One region of the Streptomyces sp. NPDC037273 genome, then DNA from elsewhere that is predicted to be linked to it. Evidence: riboswitches for the same ligand, from Rfam matches in the RefSeq annotation. Region 1 holds a riboswitch; the other holds the start of a gene.
The links. Region 1 has a riboswitch for glycine ahead of gcvT (glycine cleavage system aminomethyltransferase GcvT). Riboswitches for the same ligand answer to the same signal wherever they lie in the genome.
Positions count from the first base shown of each region.

Region 2: linked by a shared signal. The riboswitch ahead of gcvP (aminomethyl-transferring glycine dehydrogenase) and the one ahead of gcvT (glycine cleavage system aminomethyltransferase GcvT) in region 1 are both predicted to bind glycine.

Region 1 covers NZ_JBVJVO010000003.1:502,188-513,071, reverse strand. The annotation lists gene ACZ7G1_RS11610 (enhanced serine sensitivity protein SseB C-terminal domain-containing protein) at 1-533, opposite strand, end outside; gene ACZ7G1_RS11605 (enhanced serine sensitivity protein SseB) at 644-1,384, opposite strand; gene ACZ7G1_RS11600 (AAA family ATPase) at 1,518-2,180, opposite strand; glycine riboswitch at 2,341-2,440, shown strand; glycine riboswitch at 2,441-2,566, shown strand; gene gcvT (glycine cleavage system aminomethyltransferase GcvT) at 2,628-3,743, shown strand; gene gcvH (glycine cleavage system protein GcvH) at 3,821-4,198, shown strand; gene glyA (serine hydroxymethyltransferase) at 4,223-5,491, shown strand; gene ACZ7G1_RS11580 (L-serine ammonia-lyase) at 5,643-7,013, shown strand; gene ACZ7G1_RS11575 (hypothetical protein) at 7,071-7,313, opposite strand; gene ACZ7G1_RS11570 (CopD family protein) at 7,490-8,398, opposite strand; gene ACZ7G1_RS11565 (EF-hand domain-containing protein) at 8,467-8,682, opposite strand; gene ACZ7G1_RS11560 (GNAT family protein) at 8,757-9,392, shown strand; gene ACZ7G1_RS11555 (YncE family protein) at 9,396-10,589, opposite strand; gene ACZ7G1_RS11550 (polysaccharide deacetylase family protein) at 10,589-10,884, opposite strand, start outside.
Region 2 covers NZ_JBVJVO010000020.1:2,371-13,254, reverse strand. The annotation lists gene gcvP (aminomethyl-transferring glycine dehydrogenase) at 1-1,975, opposite strand, end outside; glycine riboswitch at 2,153-2,252, opposite strand; gene ACZ7G1_RS34805 (PRC-barrel domain-containing protein) at 2,366-2,731, shown strand; gene ACZ7G1_RS34800 (DNA polymerase IV) at 2,828-4,261, opposite strand; gene ACZ7G1_RS34795 (MerR family transcriptional regulator) at 4,372-4,989, opposite strand; gene ACZ7G1_RS34790 (bifunctional nuclease family protein) at 5,182-5,655, opposite strand; gene ftsR (transcriptional regulator FtsR) at 5,709-6,452, opposite strand; gene ACZ7G1_RS34780 (FHA domain-containing protein) at 6,482-7,423, opposite strand; gene ACZ7G1_RS34775 (DUF881 domain-containing protein) at 7,503-8,492, opposite strand; gene ACZ7G1_RS34770 (small basic family protein) at 8,489-8,821, opposite strand; gene ACZ7G1_RS34765 (DUF881 domain-containing protein) at 8,818-9,747, opposite strand; gene ACZ7G1_RS34760 (sugar phosphate nucleotidyltransferase) at 9,848-10,884, opposite strand, start outside.

The DNA.
Region 1 (10,884 bases):
TACGGGGAGCCGAGCGCGGGCTGCACCCAGCCGCGGCGCAGCGCGCGGACGGCCGGGGTGCGGTGGGCGTTCTGCGTGAGCAGGGCGTAGAACTGCGGGATCTCCACGGCGGGCTCGGAGACGCGGAGCGGTCCCGCGGGCATCCGGTCGAGACCGGTGGCGATCCGGCGCAGGTCGGCCCAGGGGATGCCGACGCCGCCGCCGGGGGCGTGCGGGTTCAGCCAGACGCCCCAGCGGTCGGGGTAGAGGGCCCGGGCGATCTCGCGGCCGGTGACGAGCTCGTGGGCGCGGTTCCAGCCGGAGGCGGCGAGCTCCTGGGGGGAGGTGACGCAGGGGGCGTAGCCGAAGCCGTCGACCTCCATGTTCCCGTACTGGGCCTCGGGGGAGCCGGGCGCGCCGTGCCAGAGCAGCATCCAGAGTTCGCCGTCGGCGAGGGCGTGCAGCAGCTGCTCGTACGCGTCGTAGCGTCCGGGTGCCACCTCGCGCAGCATGCGCTCGACTGGTCCGGCCGCAGCGGTGCCTGACGCGCTCACGCTCACCATGGGTCCCCGCCCCTCTTCCGTCCACCATGTTCCGCGCGGCTCGCGTGCCGCTGCCGAGTCGGTTCGGCTCACCGGTCAGTTCAGCTTAAACAGGAGGTCGCTCACACGGCGGCGCGCTGGTAGAACGGGCGCACCCGCTCCAGCAGCCAGTCGCCGACCGGGTCCTGCGCCATGTCGAGCAGGATGAGGTTGACCGGCCAGGCGACCTCGACCCGGCCGAGGGCGCGGCCGAGGGCGTCCAGGGGCGCGTTGCGGTCGGCGCCCTCCCAGTGGGCGAGCTGGACGCCGATGAAGAGGGCCGGTTCGGTGCCCTCGACGCTGGCGAGCGCCCGCCGGGCGCTGGTGACGACGCCGGTGGCCTCGAATTCGGCGGAGGCGGCGGCGAGGAAGTCGACGGGGTCGTCCTGCCAGTCCGGCTCGAAGAGCCGGACGCGGCCGCCGGTGGCGGGGCCGTCGAGCGGGGTGCGGCCGCTGCGGCAGAGTTCGGCGACGGCGGGCGGGGGCAGCGGGACTCCGGCGGTGCCCCCGGGGTTCACGGCGATGCCGAGCTGCGGGGGCAGGCCGCGGGCGAAGTCGCGGGCGGGGGCGACGGCGAAGGACATGTGCTCGCCGACGCAGGCGAGGAACTGCTGCTCGGAGCTGAAGACGGGGACGTAGGCGGCGCCCTCGATCTCCATGGTGGCGAGGTCGAGGCCGGGGCTGTCGGGGCCGCCGCCGTTCGGCAGGGGCACCCAGACCTGGCTGCGGCCCAGCACCTCGACGAGCCGGCCGCCCGCCGCGGGGTTGCCGAGTGAGGCGGCTAGGACCTCTTCGAGCTCATTGCCCGGCCACGTCACGTCCACGGTCGCGTTTCCCCTTCTCGCACGGCCTGCCGCACCGGCCGCCGGGCAGCACCCTAACGCCGCCCCGGGGCCGCCGTGGCCAAAAGGGAAGGGTACGGGGTCCCCCGGGGCGGCGGGACGGGCCGGAGCGGCGCTACGCGGCCTCGCGGAAGGCGATGCGGCGGAGGGTGTCGGCGGCGGCGCGGTCGAGGAGGGTGACGGAGGAGCAGCCGGGCGGGAGGCTGCCTCCCTCGGCGGCCTTGAGGAGCCGGCCGACGGCTCTGCGGTGCCGCGCGAAGGCGTAGGCGGAGACGCCCCGGCCGCGGGCGTCCTGGCCCGCCCTCGCGGTGTCGGGGGTGACGTCGAGGAGGACCAGGTGCAGGGCGCCGCCACGGCGGCGGGCCTCGCGGGCGAGCCAGCCGCGCACCCAGGACTGGGTGCCGCAGTCGTGGACGATCACGCTGATGCCGGAGCGCAGGGCGCGGCGGAGCCCGGCGTAGTGCGCGAGGCGGACGAGGGGGCGGTAGACGGCGTACGGCAGGAGGCGGGGCATGCGGGCCTCCCAGCGCTCGCGGGCGTCCTGGGAGTCGATACCGCGGCCTTCGGCGGCGCGCCTCATGAGGGTGGACTTGCCGCTGCCGGGGAGTCCGGAGACGACGACGAGGTCGCCCGCGGCGAAGAGGAGGGCGCGCGGGCCGTGGCCGCCGCGCTCGCGGAGGTCGCGCAGGAGCCGGCCGCGACGGCGGGTCCTGGCGCGGGCCCGCTGGGCCGGTATCCCGGTGCCGGTGGCGTACGCGCCGGTGTGCTCGATCCTCATCGCGCTCCCCCTGTCGGGTCTCAGGAGACCTGAGGAGACCCTTGCCCACGAAGTGTAAAGAAACGGTAATGAGACACAAGCGATTTGCCCCGCCGACACCGCATGCAATGATGTGCGCGCCAGGCGCGCACAGTCGCCACACAATCGCATACCGGCCGCTCGAATCCGCGCGGGAGAGTTCCGGACCGCCTTCGGCGCCCGGACGCCGAAGGAGCAAGACCCTCCCTTGAATCTCTCAGGCCCCGTACCGCGCGGATGAGGCAGATCTGAAAAGCGGGACACCTGCCGTGTCCCCACCCAAGGTGCAAGCCGAACTCACGTCGCCGATCCCTCGGTGACGAGATGCTCTCGGTGAACCTCTCAGGTTCCATGACAGATGGGGAGGACGTCCTCGCCCGTCATGTGTTTTCGTCACCGATCACGCCCTTGGGACCCGGGAGCCACCCCATGAGCACTGCCCCCCGTCTGACCGCCCTCGATGCCCTGCATCGTTCGCTGGGCGCGACCATGACCGACTTCGCGGGCTGGGACATGCCGCTGCGGTACACGAGCGAGCGCGACGAGCACAACGCCGTCCGCACGAAGGCCGGCCTCTTCGACCTCTCCCACATGGGCGAGATCACGGTCACCGGCCCGCAGGCCGTGGACCTCCTGGACTACGCCCTGGTCGGCAACATCTCCACCGTGGGCAACGGCCGCGCCCGCTACACGATGATCTGCCAGGAGGACGGCGGCATCCTCGACGACCTGATCGTCTACCGCCTGGGCGAGACCGAGTACATGGTCGTCGCCAACGCCTCCAACGCCCAGATCGTCCTGGACGCCCTCGTCGCCCGCTCCGAGGGCTTCGACGCCGAGGTGCGCGACGACCGCGACGCGTACGCGCTGATCGCCGTCCAGGGCCCGGAGTCCCCCGGCATCCTGAAGTCGATCACCGACGCCGACCTGGACGGCCTGAAGTACTACGCCGGTCTGCCGGGCACGGTCGCGGGCGTGCCCGCGCTGATCGCCCGTACCGGCTACACCGGCGAGGACGGTTTCGAGCTGTTCCTGAAGCCCGAGCACGCGGAGGGCGTCTGGAAGGCGCTGACCGAGGCGGGCGCGGGCGTCGGCCTGATCCCCTGCGGCCTGTCCTGCCGTGACACGCTCCGCCTGGAGGCGGGCATGCCGCTGTACGGCCACGAGCTGACCACCGCCCTCACCCCGTTCGACGCGGGCCTCGGCCGGGTCGTGAAGTTCGAGAAGCCCGGCGACTTCGTCGGCCGCAAGGCCCTGGAGGCCGCCGCCGAGCGTGCCGAGACCTCTCCGCCGCGCAAGCTGGTCGGCCTGATCGCCGAGGGCCGCCGTGTCCCGCGCGCGGGCTTCCAGGTCGTCGCCGGCGGCGAGGTCGTGGGCGAGATCACCTCGGGCGCGCCGTCCCCGACGCTCGGCAAGCCGATCGCCATCGCGTACGTCGACGCGGCGCACGCGGCTCCCGGCACGCCGGGTGTAGGTGTGGACATCCGCGGCACCCACGAGCCCTACGAGGTCGTGGCACTGCCGTTCTACAAGCGCCAGAAGTGACGCATTCGTCTCACCCGGCGTCTCACCCCGCAAGACCCACGTACACCAGTACTCCCCCGATCCAGGAGAATCAGGCCATGAGCAACCCCCAGCAGCTTCGCTACAGCAAGGAGCACGAGTGGCTGACGGACGCCGTTGACGGCGTCGCCACCGTCGGCATCACCGAGCACGCGGCGAACGCGCTCGGCGACATCGTGTACGTCCAGCTTCCCGAGGTCGGCGCCACCGTGACCGCGGGCGAGGACTGTGGCGAGCTGGAGTCGACCAAGTCCGTCAGCGAGCTGTACTCCCCGGTGACCGGCGAGGTCGTCGAGACGAACCAGGACGTCGTCGACGACCCGGCGCTGGTGAACACCGCCCCGTTCGAGGGCGGCTGGCTGTTCAAGGTGCGCCTCGCGGACGAGCCGAAGGACCTGCTCTCCGCCGACGAGTACACCGCCTTCACCGCCGGCTAACCGAGACCCCCTAGGGATCGATTCATGTCGCTTCTGAACACTCCCCTCCACGAGCTCGACCCCGACGTCGCCGCCGCCGTCGACGCCGAGCTCCTGCGCCAGCAGTCCACCCTCGAGATGATCGCCTCGGAGAACTTCGCTCCGGTCGCGGTCATGGAGGCCCAGGGCTCCGTCCTCACCAACAAGTACGCCGAGGGCTACCCGGGCCGCCGCTACTACGGCGGCTGCGAGCACGTCGACGTGGCCGAGCAGATCGCGATCGACCGGATCAAGGACCTGTTCGGCGCCGAGTACGCCAACGTCCAGCCGCACTCCGGCGCCTCCGCGAACCAGGCCGCCCTCTTCGCGATCGCCCAGCCGGGCGACACGATCCTGGGCCTGGACCTGGCGCACGGCGGTCACCTGACCCACGGCATGCGCCTGAACTTCTCGGGCAAGCAGTTCAACGTGGTCGCGTACCACGTGGACGAGGCCGGCCTGGTCGACATGGCCGAGGTCGAGCGCCTCGCCAAGGAGCACCGCCCGAAGGTCATCATCGCGGGCTGGTCCGCCTACCCGCGCCAGCTGGACTTCGCGGAGTTCCGCCGGATCGCCGACGAGGTCGAGGCGTACCTGTGGGTCGACATGGCCCACTTCGCCGGCCTGGTCGCGGCGGGTCTGCACCCGAACCCGGTCGAGTACGCGGACGTGGTGACCTCCACCACGCACAAGACGCTCGGCGGCCCGCGCGGCGGCATCATCCTCGCGAAGAAGGAATTCGCGAAGAAGCTGAACTCCTCGGTCTTCCCCGGCTTCCAGGGCGGCCCGCTGGAGCACGTGATCGCGGCCAAGGCCGTCTCCTTCAAGGTCGCGGCCTCGGAGGAGTTCAAGGAGCGCCAGCAGCGCACCCTGGACGGCGCCCGCGCGCTGGCCGAGCGCCTGGTCCAGGACGACGTCACCGCCCACGGCGTCTCGGTCCTGTCCGGCGGCACGGACGTGCACCTGGTCCTGGTGGACCTGCGGAACTCCGAGCTGGACGGCCAGCAGGCCGAGGACCGTCTCCACGAGGTCGGCATCACGGTCAACCGGAACGCCGTTCCGAACGACCCGCGCCCGCCGATGGTCACCTCGGGTCTGCGCATCGGTACGCCGGCGCTCGCCACCCGCGGTTTCCAGGCGGAGGACTTCGCCGAGGTCGCCGACGTGATCGCGGAGACCCTGAAGCCGGGCTTCGACGCCGAGAAGGCCGAGGCGCTCAAGGCCCGCGTGACCGCGCTGGCGGACAAGCACCCGCTGTACCCCGGCCTGAAGTAATTTCGTACCCTTTTGTTCGTACGAAAGCTCCGGGGCACCGCGCACACTGGACAGTGAGCGCGGTGCCCCTGCTCATGCTCAGCCCCCTCCCCACGCTTTTCTGCTCCACCCCGGCAGACAACGGCGTCTAGCCCCCACAAGGAGTCCTTCCGTGGCCATCTCGGTCTTCGACCTGTTCTCGATCGGCATCGGTCCGTCGAGCTCCCACACGGTGGGCCCCATGCGCGCGGCCCGGATGTTCGCCCGCCGGCTGAAGAACGAGGGCCTGCTGGCCCACACGGCGGCGATACGAGCGGAGCTGTACGGCTCGCTCGGCGCGACCGGCCACGGCCACGGCACCCCGAAGGCGGTGCTCCTGGGCCTGGAGGGCAACTCGCCGCGCACCGTGGACGTGGAGAGCGCCGACGAGGAGTTCGAGCGGATCAAGGCGAGCGGGAAGATCAACTTGCTCGGCGCGCACGAGATCCCGTTCTCCTTCGACGACGACCTGATCCTGCACCGGCGCAAGGCGCTCCCGTACCACGCCAACGGCATGACGGTCTTCGCGTACGACGCGGAGGGCGCGCTCGTCCTGGAGAAGACGTACTACTCGGTCGGCGGCGGCTTCGTCGTGGACGAGGACGCCGTGGCCGGCGAGAACCCGATCGTGCCGGACGACACGGTCCTGAAGTACCCCTTCCGCACCGGTGACGAGCTGCTGCGGCTGGCGAAGGAGACCGGTCTGTCGATCTCCTCGATGATGCTGGAGAACGAGAAGGCCTGGCGCACCGAGGAGGAGATCCGCGCCGGTCTCCTGGAGATCTGGCGGGTCATGCAGGCCTGCGTCTCGCGCGGCATGTCCCGCGAGGGCATCCTGCCGGGCGGTCTGAAGGTCCGCCGCCGCGCGGCGACCTCGGCCCGCAAGCTGCGCTCCGAGGGCGACCCGGCGGCGCACGCGATGGAGTGGATCACCCTCTACGCGATGGCCGTGAACGAGGAGAACGCGGCGGGCGGCCGGGTGGTCACCGCCCCGACCAACGGCGCGGCCGGCATCATCCCGGCGGTCCTTCACTACTACATGAACTTCGTGCCGGGCGCCGACGAGGACGGCATCGTCCGCTTCCTGCTCGCGGCCGGCGCGGTCGGCATGCTGTTCAAGGAGAACGCCTCGATCTCCGGCGCCGAGGTCGGCTGCCAGGGCGAGGTCGGCTCGGCCTGCTCGATGGCGGCCGGCGCGCTCGCCGAGGTCCTCGGCGGCACCCCGGAGCAGGTGGAGAACGCGGCCGAGATCGGCATGGAGCACAACCTGGGCCTGACCTGCGACCCGGTCGGCGGCCTGGTCCAGATCCCGTGCATCGAGCGGAACGGCATGGCGGCGGTCAAGGCCGTCACGGCGGCGAAGATGTCGATGCGCGGCGACGGCAGCCACCTGGTCTCCCTCGACAAGGTCATCAAGACCATGAAGGAGACCGGCGCGGACATGAGCGTGAAGTACAAGGAGACCGCGCGCGGCGGTCTCGCGGTGAACATCATCGAGTGCTGAACCGTTCACGCGCACGGCCGGCCGGCCCCGGGATTCCCGGGGCCGGCCGTTCGTGTGTCAGGCGCGGACCCAGAGGACGATCACGTCCGGGCGGGTGGAGCTGAGGGGCTCGCAGAAGAAGATCGGGCCCCAGATCTGGTATCCGGCCTTGCCCGCGGCCTGGCACTCGGCGTACGAGGCGTGGTGGCTGCGCGGGTACCAGCCCGCGCCCGGGTTGGCCGAGGCGGAGCCGGCGGCGCCGAGCGCGAGGGCTCCGGCGGTGACGGCGGTGGCGAGTGCGGCTGCTGTGCGGCGGTACATGGCATTGCCTCCTGAAAACGCCGGGATGCCCCGGCGGAGTACGTGACGATGCGATGTGGTGCGTTACGTGCCGGCTGCGCAGCCGGGGACGAACGTACCGTCACGGACATGGCCGCACAATAGGTCTAGGCCAATGCGTCAGGTCGGTTCGCCCGACCGCTCGTCGGACCGTTCGCTCAGTGCGTCAGGCCGTGCGGATCGGGCACCACGGTGAGCAGCGCCGACACGACCACGATCGCCACCAGGACGGAGACCTCGACCCGGGCCGGCGCCTGGGCGTTCCCGCCGGAGAGCAGGCGGCCGCGGGCCGCCAGCGCGAGCAGGCTCGCGCCGCCGAAGAGCGCCAGCTTCACCAGGAGGAGCCGGCCGTAGGCGGTGGTGAGGACGGCGTCGAGCGGCAGCCTGCGGAGCGTGGAGGCGGTGCCGGTGACGACGAGCGCGGCGTACACCCAGGCGGCCATCCGGGCGTATCGGAGCAGGACGTCCCGGCCGCCGCCGCGCAGCCGCATGGTGCGGAGCACGTACAGGAGGGTGCCGACCCAGAGCGAGGCAGCGGTGAGGTGGACGACGGTCAGACCGGTCCCCAGGGCCTGCTGGTGCGCCTCCGGGTGGGCGCGCATCGCCTCGGCGCCGATGGCGACGGCGAGCGGCAGGACGGCGAGGCCGGGGCGCCGGGAGGCGGCGCAGAGGGCGGCGAGGACGAAGGCGTTGGCCGTGACGAGCAGCAGGCGGCCCTCGCGCAGTCCGTAGACGACGGCGGGACTGAGGCCGCTGACGGCCGTGAAGAGGAGCAGGAGCCCGGCGGAGGCGGCCGCGGCGAGCAGCGCGGCGGGCACGGAGCGGCTCCGGGGCAGCGGGCCGTCGCGGGCTATCCGGCCTCCGGCCAGTTCGCCCAGGTGCACGGCGAGGCCGGTGAGGACGAGGAGCCGCAGCAGCGAGGTGGTGCCGGCCGCGGGTATCCGCAGTTCGCCGGTGCCCGTCTGGGCGAGTCCGGCGCCGAGCAGGGCGACGGCGAGGACGGCGCTCGCGGCGACGACCGCCACCGTCAGACGGCTCGGGGTACCGAAAGGTCCGGGAAGCGTCACCGGTCGATCGTCACCGAGCCCCGGGCGGGCGGCAACTCAGCGTTGCCTCGCCCGCCCGGGCGGGCGGGTCAGGCCTTGCTGTAGTGCGCCCAGAACTCGTCCCAGGAAAGGACGCCGTCGCCGTTGTCGTCGCGCTGCTTGATGAGCACCTCGGCGACCGTCTCCGTGACGTTGAAGTCGCCGTGCTTCGCCATGAGGCTCTTGTACTCCGCGGCGGTGATGAAGCCGTCGCCGTCCGCGTCGAACTGGTTGAATGCCGTACGTGCCGACTCGATGTCCGCCACTGCTTCCGCCCCTTCTCGGTGCTTATCTGACGGGGGTCAGATTAGCTGGCCCGCCCCTGCCGGATGATGGGGGTATGAACGAACTGGCACGGATCCTGGCGGACGCGGCGCGCGGGACCTTCCCGCCCCCGGACGGCTCGACGACGGTGGTGCCGCAGCCCAGCCCGCGGGACGCCGGAGTGCTGGCCTTCACCGCCCATTCGGTGATCTTCACGGACGCCGACCCGGCATGGGTACGGGCCGAGCTCGCGGCCACGTCGAGCGACCCGCTCGCGGCCAGCATGAACCCCGGCTTCCTGGTCGCCCTGATGGCCCGCACCGGCCTGCACATGAACACCATCGACCTGCTCACCGTCGCCGACCGCCTGCCCGGCGCTCCCCCGCTGGAGCTGCGGGAGATCGAGGACCCGGCGCACCCCCGGGTGGCGCGGGCCCTGAAGTTCCGCGACGACGTCCAGGTCTGGGCGGCCGACGGCGGCGTCCTGATCCTCGGCCGGGGCGTCGCGGGCCGCTGGGAGGCGGCGATCGAGGTGGACGAGGAGGTGCGCCACCGGGGCCTGGGCCGGGCCCTGGCGACGGCGGCGCGCCACCTCACGCCCGGCGAGGTGGTGTGGGCCCAGCAGTCCCCGGGCAACGCCCGGAGCGTCCGGACCTTCCAGGCGGCGGGCTACCGCCCGGTGGCGTCGGAGGCGCTGCTGGTCGCCGGCTGAGGCTCATCTGAAGATGCCGGTGTGCCCGAGCGAGTAGCGGCCGGGCTGCGGGTAGACGGCGAGGCCGTGCGGGCCGCCGCCGACCGGGATGCGGGCCAGCTGCGCGCCGGTCGTGGTGTCGATCGCGTACACCTCGGAGTCGTACCGGCCGGAGAGCCAGAGGACCTTGCCGTCGGCGGAGACGCCGCCCATGTCGGGGGAGCCGCCGTTGGGCAGCCACCACTTCTTGGTGAGCTTGTTCTTGCCGAAGTCGAAGACGGAGACGGAGCCCTCGCCGCGGTTGGGGACGTACATCTCGCGCGAGTCCCGGCTGATGTAGAGGCCGTGGCAGCCCTTGCCGGTGGGGAGCAGGGTGGGGGTGGTGAAGTTCTCGCCGTCGAGCACCCACATGCCGTGGGCCATCATGTCGGCGATGTAGAAGGTCTTCCCGTCCGGGGAGATCTTCACGTCCTGCGGCATGGCGCCCTCGAAGGGCAGCTTGAGCTGCCCGACGACCTCCATCTTCTCGGTGTCGACCTTGAGGAGTTCGCCGGAGAACTCGCAGGAGACGACGAAGTAGCGGCCGTCGGCGGAGAAGTCGGCGTGGTTGACGCCGTAACAGCTGACCGGGACGGTCTTGCGCCGTTCCATGGTGTGCGGGTCGCGGAAGACGAGTTCGCGGTCGAGCGAGGCCATCACCACGGCGTACTTGCCGTTCGGCGTGAAGTAGAGGTTGTACGGGTCGTGGACCTCGACCGGCTTGCCGGCGACTCCCGTGGCGGGGTCGATGGGGGTGAGGGTGTGGCCCCGGTTGTTGTTGACCCAGAGGGTCTTCATGTCCCAGGACGGGACGACGTGCTGGGGCTGGACGCCGACCGGGATGGTCTCGATGACCTTGTAGGTGGCGGGGTCGATGACCGAGACGGTGTTGGAGTTGGTGTTGGGGACGTAGACCCGGGAGGGGAAGTCCCGTACCGCCGGGGCGAGTCGATTGGGCCGGTCGGCGGCGTAGACGTCGTTCGGGTCGAGCAGCGGCGGCATGCCGGGGAGCCCGGCGGGTGCGGCGGCCGGTTTGGGGACGGCGGGTGCGGCCGCCTTCTTCACGGCCGACGCGCCGCCGTGGTCGGTGGTGCCGCAGCCCGCGAGGGCGGCGAGCAGCGCGGCGGCGAGCAGGGTCCTGGTGCGGGGTGCGAGGCGTCCGGGCGGGTGGCGGTCCATCAGGTCAGCAGCTCCGTGGTGGTGACCGCGCGCAGTCCGCGGCGGTCGAGGTCGGCGAGGAGGAGGGGCAGCGCGGCGGCGGTGTCCGGGTAGCCGAAGTGCAGGCTGACCACCGAGCCGGCCCGGACGGCCCCGGTGACGTTGCGGACGACGGCGGCCGGTCCGGGCGAGGTGAAGTCGAGCGAGTCGACGTCGTACGAGAGGACGTGCGGGTATCCGGCGCGGCGGGCGGCGCGCAGGACGGCGGGGGCGGCGTGCTGGGTGCGGGAGGGCCGGAACCAGCTGCCGATGGAGC
Region 2 (10,884 bases), on a different contig from region 1:
CGTGCGTCGACGGGTAGGTGATCATCAGCACCGACAGCTCGTCGCGGTACTGCTCGATCTTGGCGCGCAGGTCCGCGACGTCGACCTCGCCGTCGTCGGCGGTCTTGACGACGACGACCTTCATGCCGGCCATCACCGCGGAGGCGGCGTTGGTGCCGTGCGCGGAGGACGGGATGAGACAGACCGTGCGCTGCAGGTCGCCGTTGGCGCGGTGGTAGGCGCGGACGGCGAGCAGGCCGGCCAGCTCGCCCTGCGAACCGGCGTTGGGCTGGATCGACACCTTGTCGTAGCCGGTGACCTCGGCGAGGCGCTCCTCCAGCTCGGTGATGAGCGTGACGTAGCCCTGCGCCTGCTCGACCGGGGCGAACGGGTGGATCTGGCCGAACTCGGGCCAGGTCACCGGCTCCATCTCGGTCGTCGCGTTCAGCTTCATCGTGCAGGAGCCGAGCGGGATCATGCCGCGGTCCAGCGCGTAGTCGCGGTCCGCGAGCTTGCGCAGGTAGCGCAGCATCGAGGTCTCGGAGCGGTGCGCGTGGAAGACCGGGTGGGTCAGGTACGCGTCGGAGCGCAGCAGCCCGGCCGGCAGGGTGTCCTCGACGGAGAGGTCGAGGGCCTCGACGTCGGCGGTGACGCCGAAGGCGCCCCAGACCGTGGCGAGCTGCGCGCGGCCGGTGGTCTCGTCGCAGGAGATCGACACGTGGTCGGCGTCGACGCGGTGGAGGTTCACGCCGGCCTCGCGGGCGGCGGCCACGACCTGGTCGGCCTTGCCCGGGACGCGGGCGGTGACGGTGTCGAAGAAGGCGCCCTGGGTGAGCTCGACGCCGCCGGCGGTCAGACCCGCGGCGAGGATGGCGGCGTACCGGTGGGTGCGCTGCGCGATCTGCTTCAGGCCGTCCGGGCCGTGGTAGACCGCGTACATGCCGGCCATGACGGCGAGCAGCACCTGGGCGGTGCAGATGTTGCTGGTGGCCTTCTCGCGGCGGATGTGCTGCTCGCGGGTCTGCAGGGCCAGGCGGTAGGCGCGGTTGCCGTCGGCGTCGACGGACACGCCCACCAGGCGGCCGGGCAGGGAGCGGGCGTGCTTGTCCTGGACGGCCATGTAGCCGGCGTGCGGACCGCCGAAGCCCATCGGCACACCGAAGCGCTGGGTGGTGCCGACCGCGATGTCGGCGCCGAGCGCGCCGGGCGAGGTCAGCAGCGTCAGCGCGAGCAGGTCGGCGGCGACGGTGACGATCGCGCCGAGCTCGTGGGCGGCGTCGATCAGCGGCTTGATGTCGCGGACGGCGCCGGAGGCACCGGGGTACTGGAGCAGCACGCCGAAGACACCGCGCTCGGCGACCTCGGCGGGGATGCCCTCGCTCAGGTCGGCGACGACGACCTCGACACCGGTCGGCTCGGCGCGGGTCTCGATGACGGCGATCGTCTGCGGCAGGGCGTCGGCGTCGATGAGGAAGACGCCGTTCTTGACCTTGCCGACACGGCGGGACAGCGCCATGGCCTCGGCGGCGGCGGTGCCCTCGTCCAGGAGGGAGGCGCCCGAGGTGGGCAGACCGGTCAGGTCGGCGACCATGGTCTGGAAGTTCAGCAGGGCTTCGAGGCGGCCCTGGGAGATCTCCGGCTGGTAGGGCGTGTACGCCGTGTACCAGGCCGGGTTCTCCATGACGTTGCGCAGGATGACCGGCGGCGTGAAGGTGCCGTAGTAGCCGAGTCCGATCATCGGGGCCAGGACCTGGTTGCGGTCGGCGAGCGTACGCAGCTCGGCGAGGACCTCTGCCTCGGTGCGCGCGGCCGGCAGGCCCAGCGCCTCGGCGTTCTTGATCACGTCCGGCACCGCGGCGGCGGTGAGCTCGTCGAGCGAGCCGTAACCGACCTGGGCGAGCATCTTGGCCCGCGCCTCGGCGTCGGGTCCGATGTGCCGCTGCTCGAACGGGATGCCCTGCTCGAGCTCGGAGAGCGGAATGCGGTTGGCGGTCATGTACGGAGGCCTCCTGGTCGTCACGACCTGCGAGGGGCACCACGGCGCGGGTACCCGGACGGCCTCCCCCTCTGTCATCTCAACCTGAGAGTTTCACCGGCACGCCTCGCGGCACGCCGGCTTTCACCGTCGGTGAGAGCGAGTGCCGTCGGACACCGCTCTGCTTTCCAGAGTGACCTCGTCCGCGCGGTACAGGGGCCTGAGAGATTCCGGGGAGGATTTGCTCCTTCGGCGCCCACCGGAAGGTTTCTCCGGGGGACTCTCCCGCACAGGGTCGACAGCCACAGCCAGCCTACCAGCGCGGTTGTCCCTCCCATCGCTCAAGTGGCCGACATCCCAGTTGTGCACTTTGGTAGGGGTGTAGAGCAGTTGCGACCAGTTGGAGGGACCGTGCAGACCGACATCGATCCGCGCAGCCTGATCGGCCGCAAGGCGTTCGACCGCAACGGACACAAGATAGGCACCGTGGACGAGGTGTACCTCGACGACGCGACCGGCATCCCCGAATGGGCCGCCGTCCGCACCGGCCTCTTCAGCCGGGACGCCTTCGTCCCCCTGGAACCCAGCGATCTCCTCGCGGACGGCCTCCACATCCCCTTCGAACGGGCGCTCATCAAGGACGCCCCCGACTTCGGCGTCGGCCGCCACCTCTCCCCCGAGCAGGAGCTCCAGCTCTACCGCCACTACAGCCTCACCCTCCCCCCGCCCCCCAGCGACTACCCCGACACCGACTTCGGGCGCCTCGCCGGCCCCTGACCCCCGGCGCCCCGCCCCGGCCGACCTCCGCGGGGCGCACCCCCACCCACCCGCACGACCGCCGGCCGGCGCGGGTGGGGCACAGTCGCGGCCGTCTCACCCCACCAGGGGCAACGGCTCCCCCTCCACCAGCTCCGGATCGTCCACCGCGAAGGTCCGGACCCGCCCCGGTACGGCCGACCTCGGCTCCTCGAACCGCACGGTGACCCGCCCGAGCCCGCTGCCTTGCACCCACCCGGCCCCGTACACCGCATGCCGCACATCACGCCCGGGCGCCCAGTGCCGCTCCACGGGCCCGGCAGCCTCTCCCGCCACTCCTGCCCCCTCCGCGTCCTCCAGGCCGCCCACGGGGCCCTCAACGGCCGCGGCGGCGCCTTCCGCACCTTCCCCCACCCCCGCTTCCGCACCTGGACCCTGACCCGGACCCGCGCCCGCCTCCGCACTCGCACTCGCACTCGCACTCGCCTGCGCGAACAGGTCCTCCTGCGTGTAGTCCGCGAGCCCGCTCACCCCGACCCCCAGGAGCCGTACGCCCCCGGTGGTGTCCACGGCCTCGAGGAGCCGCCCCACGGCCTCCCTGACCACCGTGGGATCGTCCGTCGGCCCCCGCAGCGTCTCGGACCGCGTCAGCGTCGAGAAGTCGTACCGCCGCACCTTCAGGACGATGGTCCGCCCCGAGTGCCCCGAGGCCCTCAGCCGCCCCACACACCGGTCGGCGAGCCGGTCCGCCTCGCCCCTGATCCGCACCCGGTCGTGCAGGTCCACGTCGAAGGTGTCCTCGACCGACACGGACTTCGCGTCCCGCTCGGCGACCACCGGCCGGTCGTCGTACCCCCGGGCCATCCGGTACAGCGAGGTCCCGTGCGCCCGCCCCAGGAGCCGTACGAGCTCGTCCTCGCCCGCCTCCGCGAGGTCGGACACGGTGGTCATGCCGGCCCTCCGCAGGTGCTCCCCGGTGGCGGGCCCGACCCCGGGAAGAATCCGCACGGACCTGGGCCCGAGCAGCTCCCGCTCGGTGCCCGGCTCGATGAGCACGAGACCGTTCGGCTTCGCCTCCTCGGAGGCGATCTTCGCGATCATCTTCGACCCCGCGAGCCCCACGGACCCCGTCAGCCCCGTCGTCGCCAGGATGTCGGCCCGCAGCCGCTCCCCCACGGCCCGCGCGCTCGCGCTGTCGTCGGCCACACCCCCGGCCTCCAGATCGACGAAGGCCTCGTCCAGGCTGAGCGGCTCCACGAGCGGCGAGAGTCTGCCGAGCAGCTCCATCACCTGCTCGCTGATCGACCGGTAGAAGGCGAACCGCGGCACGAGATAGGCGGCGTTCGGCGCCAGTCTGCGCGCCTGCCCCATCGGCATCGCCGAATGCACCCCGAACCGCCGCGCCTCGTACGAGGCCGTCGCGACCACACCCCGCGGCCCCAGACCGCCGACCACCACCGGCTTTCCGCGCAGGCTCGGCTTCGCCGCCTGCTCGGCGGCGGCGAAGAACGCATCCATGTCGAGATGCAGGATCGTCGGCGCGGCTCTCACGGTTCCGATGCTGCCCTACGCCACTGACAACGGCCCCGCACACGATCGGCGGGGCCGCTGAAGTTCCGGCTTCGTACGAATCGATCCGCGGGGCCGCGAAAGGGGCCGGCTCAGACGGCCTTGTCGCGCCGGCGCCTGGCCAGCTCGTCACCCGGGTTGTGTCCGACCAGCGTCTCGCCCGTGTCGACGCGCTCCCCGTGCAGCTGCGAGAGCGCTGCCTCGACGTCCCGCCACACGACCCCGACGGCGATCCCGAAGACGCCCTGCCCGCCCTGGAGCAGGTCGACGACCTCGTCCGGCGAGGAGCACTCGTAGACCGTGGCGCCATCGCTCATGAGCGTCATCCGCTCCAGATCGCGAAAACCCCGGGCCCGCAGGTGCTGCACGGCGGCCCGGATGTTCTGCAGCGCCACCCCGGTGTCGAGGAAACGCTTGACGATCTTCAGCACGACGACGTCGCGGAAGCTGTAGAGCCGCTGCGTCCCCGACCCGTACGCGGGCCGCACACTCGGCTCCACGAGCCCGGTGCGCGCCCAGTAGTCCAGCTGGCGATAGGTGATCCCGGCGGCGGCACACGCCGTCGGTCCGCGATAGCCGACGGCCTCGTCCGCCGTGCCGGCACTCGCGTCCGTCCCGAAGTCGCCCACACTGCCGTGAAGCGGATACGGACCGCTCTCCCCGGACACACGTCCGAGCGAGCTACCTGCCGTACCGTCCGCGCTGCTCATCACGCCGACCCTCCGTCCTTGACCTGCCCACACGAAGGTAGGCAGTCACCAGGGGTGCGTCAACGATCGCCACACTCGGCACGCCGAGTGATAATCACCCTGAGAGTGGTTTCCCTGATCTCTCCCCGGGGAAAGGCTACTCGTTTACTCCGACGGCACCCCGCGAACGGCCTCCGGCCGCGGCTTCGCGCCTCACTGGCTGTTGGTCCCGAAGTCCTCCGGTGAGATCTGGTCGAGGAACTCGCGGAACTTCTCCACCTCGTCCTCCTGCTCGTCCGGAATCGCGATGCCGGCGTCGTCCAGCACACCGTCACTGCCGAAGATCGGCGTCCCGGTCCGCAGGGCCAGCGCTATCGCGTCGGACGGCCGCGCGCTCACCTCGACGCCGCTGGCGAAGACCAGCTCGGCGTAGAAGACCCCGTCACGCAGATCCGTGATGCGGACTTGGGTGAGCTCCTGGCCCACGGCCTCCAGCACGTCCTTGAACAGGTCGTGCGTCAGCGGCCGCGGCGGCGCCATCCCCTGCTGGGCGAAGGCGATCGCGGTCGCCTCCCCCGGTCCGATCCAGATGGGGAGATACCGATCGCCTCCCACTTCACGCAGGAGCACGATCGGCTGGTTGGAGGGCATTTCCACCCGGACACCCACAACGTCGAGCTCGTTCACACAGCAACCCTAGGACGTGCCCGACCGGTTTGGATAGTCGGGCCCCTCGGGGCTCACTGCAGCCGGATGCCCAGGGCCGTCTGGACGAGCGCCGCGTGCAGCCGTACGGACTGCGCCGCCAGCTCCTGCGCGGTGGCCTCCGCATGGGCCCTGGTCTGCGGATTCCGGTGCCGGCGCAGCGGTGCGACCACCTGCTCGATCAGCCCGGCCTCCCGGTCCGCGGCCGCTTTCACGGCCCGCAGGTGGCGCGGTTCCAGACCGAATCTCCCCAGATCCGCTACGAGTCTGGCGACCGTCACGCTCTCGGCGTCGTAGCCTCCGCCCTCTGTCTCGGCGATCAGACCGTACGACTCCCACTCGGCGAGCTCGGCCTCGGTCACCTCGGCGGCGGCGAGCAGCTCGGCCCGCCCGATCCGCGCGGCGGTCGGCGCCTCCGCGTCCTGCTCCCAGGCCCCCTCCAGGAGGTCCCGCCGGCGCCCGGGCGCCGGAAGCCTGATCTGCTCCCCGCGGGCGAGGGCGTCGAGATGCTCGCGGATGACCTTCAGCGGAAGATAGTGGTCACGCTGCATCCGCAGGATCTGGGCGAGCCGCTCCACGTCCTGCGGGCTGAACTTCCGGTATCCGGAGGCCGTACGCCGGGGCTCGACCAGCCCCTCGGCCTCCAGGAACCGGATCTTGGAGATCGTCACTTCGGGAAATTCGTCGCGCAGCTGGTTCAGCACCGTACCGATGCTGACCAGCCGGTCGCCCGCGGTGGCGGTGCCGGATCCGGCACCGCCCGTCGGTGTTCGCAGCATGGACCTTCCCTGAAGGCTTCTCCGAGGCGTCACACGCCTCGCTGGCTCGAGTAGAAGACCAGCCGGTACTTGCCGATCTGCACCTCGTCGCCGTTGGACAGAACGACCGAGTCGATCGGTTCACGGTTCACGTACGTGCCGTTGAGGCTGCCGACATCGGAGACGGTGAAGCTGCCGTCCTGCGCCCGCCGGAACTCGACGTGCCGCCTGGAGACGGTGAAGTCGTCCAGGAAGATGTCGCTCTGCGGGTGGCGGCCGGCCGTGGTCAGCTCGCCGTCGAGCAGGAACCGGCTGCCCGAGTTCGGACCCCGGCGCACCACGAGGAGCGCGGAACCCGACGGCAGCGCCTCCACGGCCGCCAGCGCCTCGGGAGAGAGCGACGGCAGCTGCGTCTGGCCGGTGACCTCGGCGTCGTACGCCTCAAGGCCCGAGATGGAGATGGTCGACGTCGTCTCCGACGCGCGCTCGGCGGCGACCCCGCCCCGCAGCGGCGTGCCGCAGTGGGAGCAGAAGCGGCTGTCGGCCGTGTTGCGGTGACCGCACCTCGTACACACCGGCATGGACGCGTCCTCCTGCCGCGGCAGCCCCGCGGAGGTCTGGGTCGCGTACGGATCGGGGGCAAACCCTCCACCCGTACTTGAGGTTGATGGTTCTCCGAAACCTATGCGGGCGGCACCGGCGGGGTCAACAGACGACGCGCCCTGAGTGCCCGGAATGTCACCGCCCTGGCCGCCGACCTCATCGCGGAAGAGCGGGCGCTCGGCACCCTGCTCCTCGCTCTGGGCGTGGCGCGACGCGCGGTGCTTGGCGTTACCGCCGTCCTCGCGTCCGCTCTTGCCGAACAACTTCGCAAAAAAACTCACGGGCGATTCCCCTTGACCGAAACAGACCCGCCCGTGGGGCAGGACGAACCGAGATCCATCACACCTGCCGACCCGGACACCTTCACAACGTCCGTATCCTCCGGACAGTTTCCACCACGCACCACCGTTGTGGTGCGCCGACCCCCCGCAACGTCATGCCCTTGTCGCGGGACCCCCTCGTCCCCGCTCACTGCGAGGACGACCGAGCGTAGTCAGGCCGCTTCGCGGGTCGCAAGGCGTCGACGACGATCTTCGCCGACCGCTCCACCCGGGCCGTGGCCTGCTCCTTCTCGAGGGTCTGCACGACACCGCCGGGAATGTTGAGCGCGGGCTCGAGATCCTCCGGCTTGCCGATGACCTTGAAGACGTACGGAGCGGCCACCTTCGTTCCATCGATCCGCATGTCTTCACCGCTGCCGGTGAAATAACTGTCCGCGACCACCCGCACACCGTTGACCTGGATCGCCTCCGCGCCCGCGGCACGCAGCTCCTGGATCGCGTCGAGCAGCATGTCCGACTCGACGGCACCGGTGGGATCGCCGACGGTCAGCGTGATGCCGGGCCCCTGGGCCGCCACCGTGCCGGCCAGGATGCCGAGCTGCTGCTCCTTCTCCTGGGTCTGCTTACGGGCCTCCTCGGCCTGGTCCGAGCTGGACTCCAGCTCGGAGCGCTGCTTCTCGAGCCGGGCCTGCTCGTCCTCCAGGCGCTGCGTCCGGTCGTCGAGCTCGTCGAGGATCCGCACCAGGTCCTCCTGGCGCGCCCCGCGCAGCGCACTGTTCTCGCTCGTCGACGAGACCTGGATCGCCAGGCCCAGCCCGAGCACGAACAACAGCAGCGCCACGATGAGTTGGGCCCGCGTCACCCGCGGCGGCCACAGCGCGGACGCCAGCCTCCGCCGCCCGTTCGACTCGTCCCCGGCCACCGCGCCCGGCCCGGGCGCCGGGACGTCCTGGCCCAGCGCGTCACCACCGACAGCGCCCTCAGACGCCACCGGGACCACCGGCACCTCCGGCGCCCCAGCGGCCTCGGCCGCGCGCGGGCTCTCGACGCCACCGGCGTCCCCGCGCCCCTCGGGCTTCCGCGGGTCCTGGGAGCTCTCGGGGTTCCGGGAGTCCTCGGAGTTCTGGGGGTTCTGCGGGTTCTGCGGGTTCTGGGGGTTCTCGCTCATCGGCCTCACGCCCGGAAGACATGGCGGCGGATCGCGGCCGCGTTGGAGAAGATCCGGATGCCGAGCACGACGACCACACCGGTCGACAGCTGCGCGCCCACGCCCAGCTTGTCGCCGAGGAAGACGATCAGCGCCGCCACCACGACGTTCGACAGGAACGACACCACGAAGACCTTGTCGACGAAGATCCCGTCGAGCATGGCCCGGAGACCACCGAACACCGCGTCGAGGGCGGCGACCACGGCGATCGGAAGATAGGGCTCGACCACCGCCGGAACCTCGGGACGGACCAACAGTCCGACCACGACTCCGACGATCAGGCCCAGTACGGCGATCACGATGTGCCCTTCCCTGTGTCTGCCGTGGCCCGACCGGACGGCGTCGCCGCCCCGGCCCCCCTCGGCTCTGCGGTACGTACGGTCAGACTCGGCGCGGCCGGCAGGCTCACGTCGCCCTCGGCCGAGATGCCGCTCCTGATCCCGAAGTTCTCCACCAGCGCGTGCAGATACTGCCCGTCGGCGCTGTCCTGGAACGCTGTGCTCAGCCGCTGCCCGTCCCCGATCGCGAGGACGGTGTACGGCGGCACCAGCGGCCGGTTGTCGACCAGTATGGCGTCACCGGCCGCCCTGATCGCGGACAACGAGGTCAGCCGCTGACCGTTGATCGCGACGGCCTCGGCGCCCGACTCCCACAGCCCGTTGATCACGCGCTGCATGTCCCGGTCACGCACCCGGCCCGTGTCCGAGAAGCCGCTGCTCTCCCGCGGTCCGCCGCCACCGGTGTCGGTGCCCTTGGCGTCGTCGATCACGAGCTTCACGCCGGGCCCGTGCACCGGCGTCGCCCCCGAGAGCAGCGCCACGAGCTCGGCCTGGTCGCCGCCGTGCTGCTGCAACGCCTGCCGCTGGCGGTTCCCGACCTCGGTCCTGATCCGCTCGACGTCCCGTTCGAGACCGTCCGCCGCCGAGGTCTCCGCCTCGATCCGGTCGATCAGCTCCTGCCGCTCCTTGGCGACCACCGGGGCGGAGATCCGCGCCTCGGCGGCGCCCACCGTCACCACGGCGGCCGCGAGCACCAGCCCCGCGGCGACGCCGAGCTTGGCCCGCAGGCTTCGGGGCAGACCACCGCCCTCGGCCGCGCGCCGGGCCGTGGCCTCCGCGTAGCCGTCGTCGAGCGCGTGGTCTATCACGTTGTTCAGCAGCGACATCGACGCGTCCGGGCGCGGCGGTGGTGATCCGGTGCTCCGAACGGGGGGCTGCTGCGACATGCCGCACATCGTCGCACGTCGCACGGCCTACCGCCGAATGCCCCCCGTACGAGGCCGGGAGGCACCCCACGGGCACCTCCCGGCCGAACGCTCCGATCCGTCAGCGACCTGCGCTGTCGACCACCTCGGCCCACTCGTCGAGCAGCGCCTGAGCGGAGGCGTCGTCGGGCCCCTCCGCCCAGAGATGGGTGACGGCCTCGGCCGGGTCGGGCAGCACCATCACCCAGCGCCCGTCCGCCTCGACCACCCTCACCCCGTCGGTGGTGTCCACGGAACGGCTGCCCGCCGCCTCCACCACCCGGCGCATCACCAGGCCCTTGACGGCCCACGGGGTCGCGATGTCCTTCTTGAGGACGTGTGCCCTGGGAATCCGCGCGTCGATCTGGCTCAGGGTGAGCTGGGTCCGCGCCACCAGGCCGATCAGCCGCACGAAGGCCGCGGCCCCGTCGAAGACGCTGCTGAACTCGGGCACGATGAACCCGCCGCGCCCGTCACCACCGAAGATCGTCGACTCCTCACGGCCGACCCTCGTGAGGTCGTCCGGCGACGTCGTCGTCCACTCCACCTGGGTGCCGTGGTACGCGGCGACCTGCTCCGCGATGCGGGTGGTCGTCACCGGCAGCGCCACCCTTCCCGAGCGCCGCTCGGCCGCCACCAGGTCCAGCATCACCAGGAGCGCGCGGTCGTCCTCGATGATCCGCCCCCGCTCGTCCACGAGCGAGAGCCGCTCGCCGACCGGGTCGAACCGCACCCCGAACGCCGCCCGCGCCGAAGCGACGATCTCCCCCAGCCGTACGAGCCCGGCCCGCCGGCTCTCCGCCGACTCGGTGGGCCTGGACTCGTCGAGCCCCGGGTTGATCGTCAGCGAGTCGACCTGGAGCCGCCCGAGCAGGCTGGGCAGCACGAGCCCGGCACTGCCGTTGGAGGCGTCCACGACGACCTTCAGCCCCGCCTCCGCGATCCCGGAGGTGTCGACGTTCCGCAGCAGCGAGCCGGTGTACGAGTCGAACACGCTCGCCGGGAAGGACAGGTCACCGATCTCCCCGGGGAACGCCCGCCGGTACTCCTGACGTGCGAACACCCGGTCGAGCTTCCGCTGCCCGCCCTGCGAGAGGTCCGCACCCCGCTCGTCGAAGA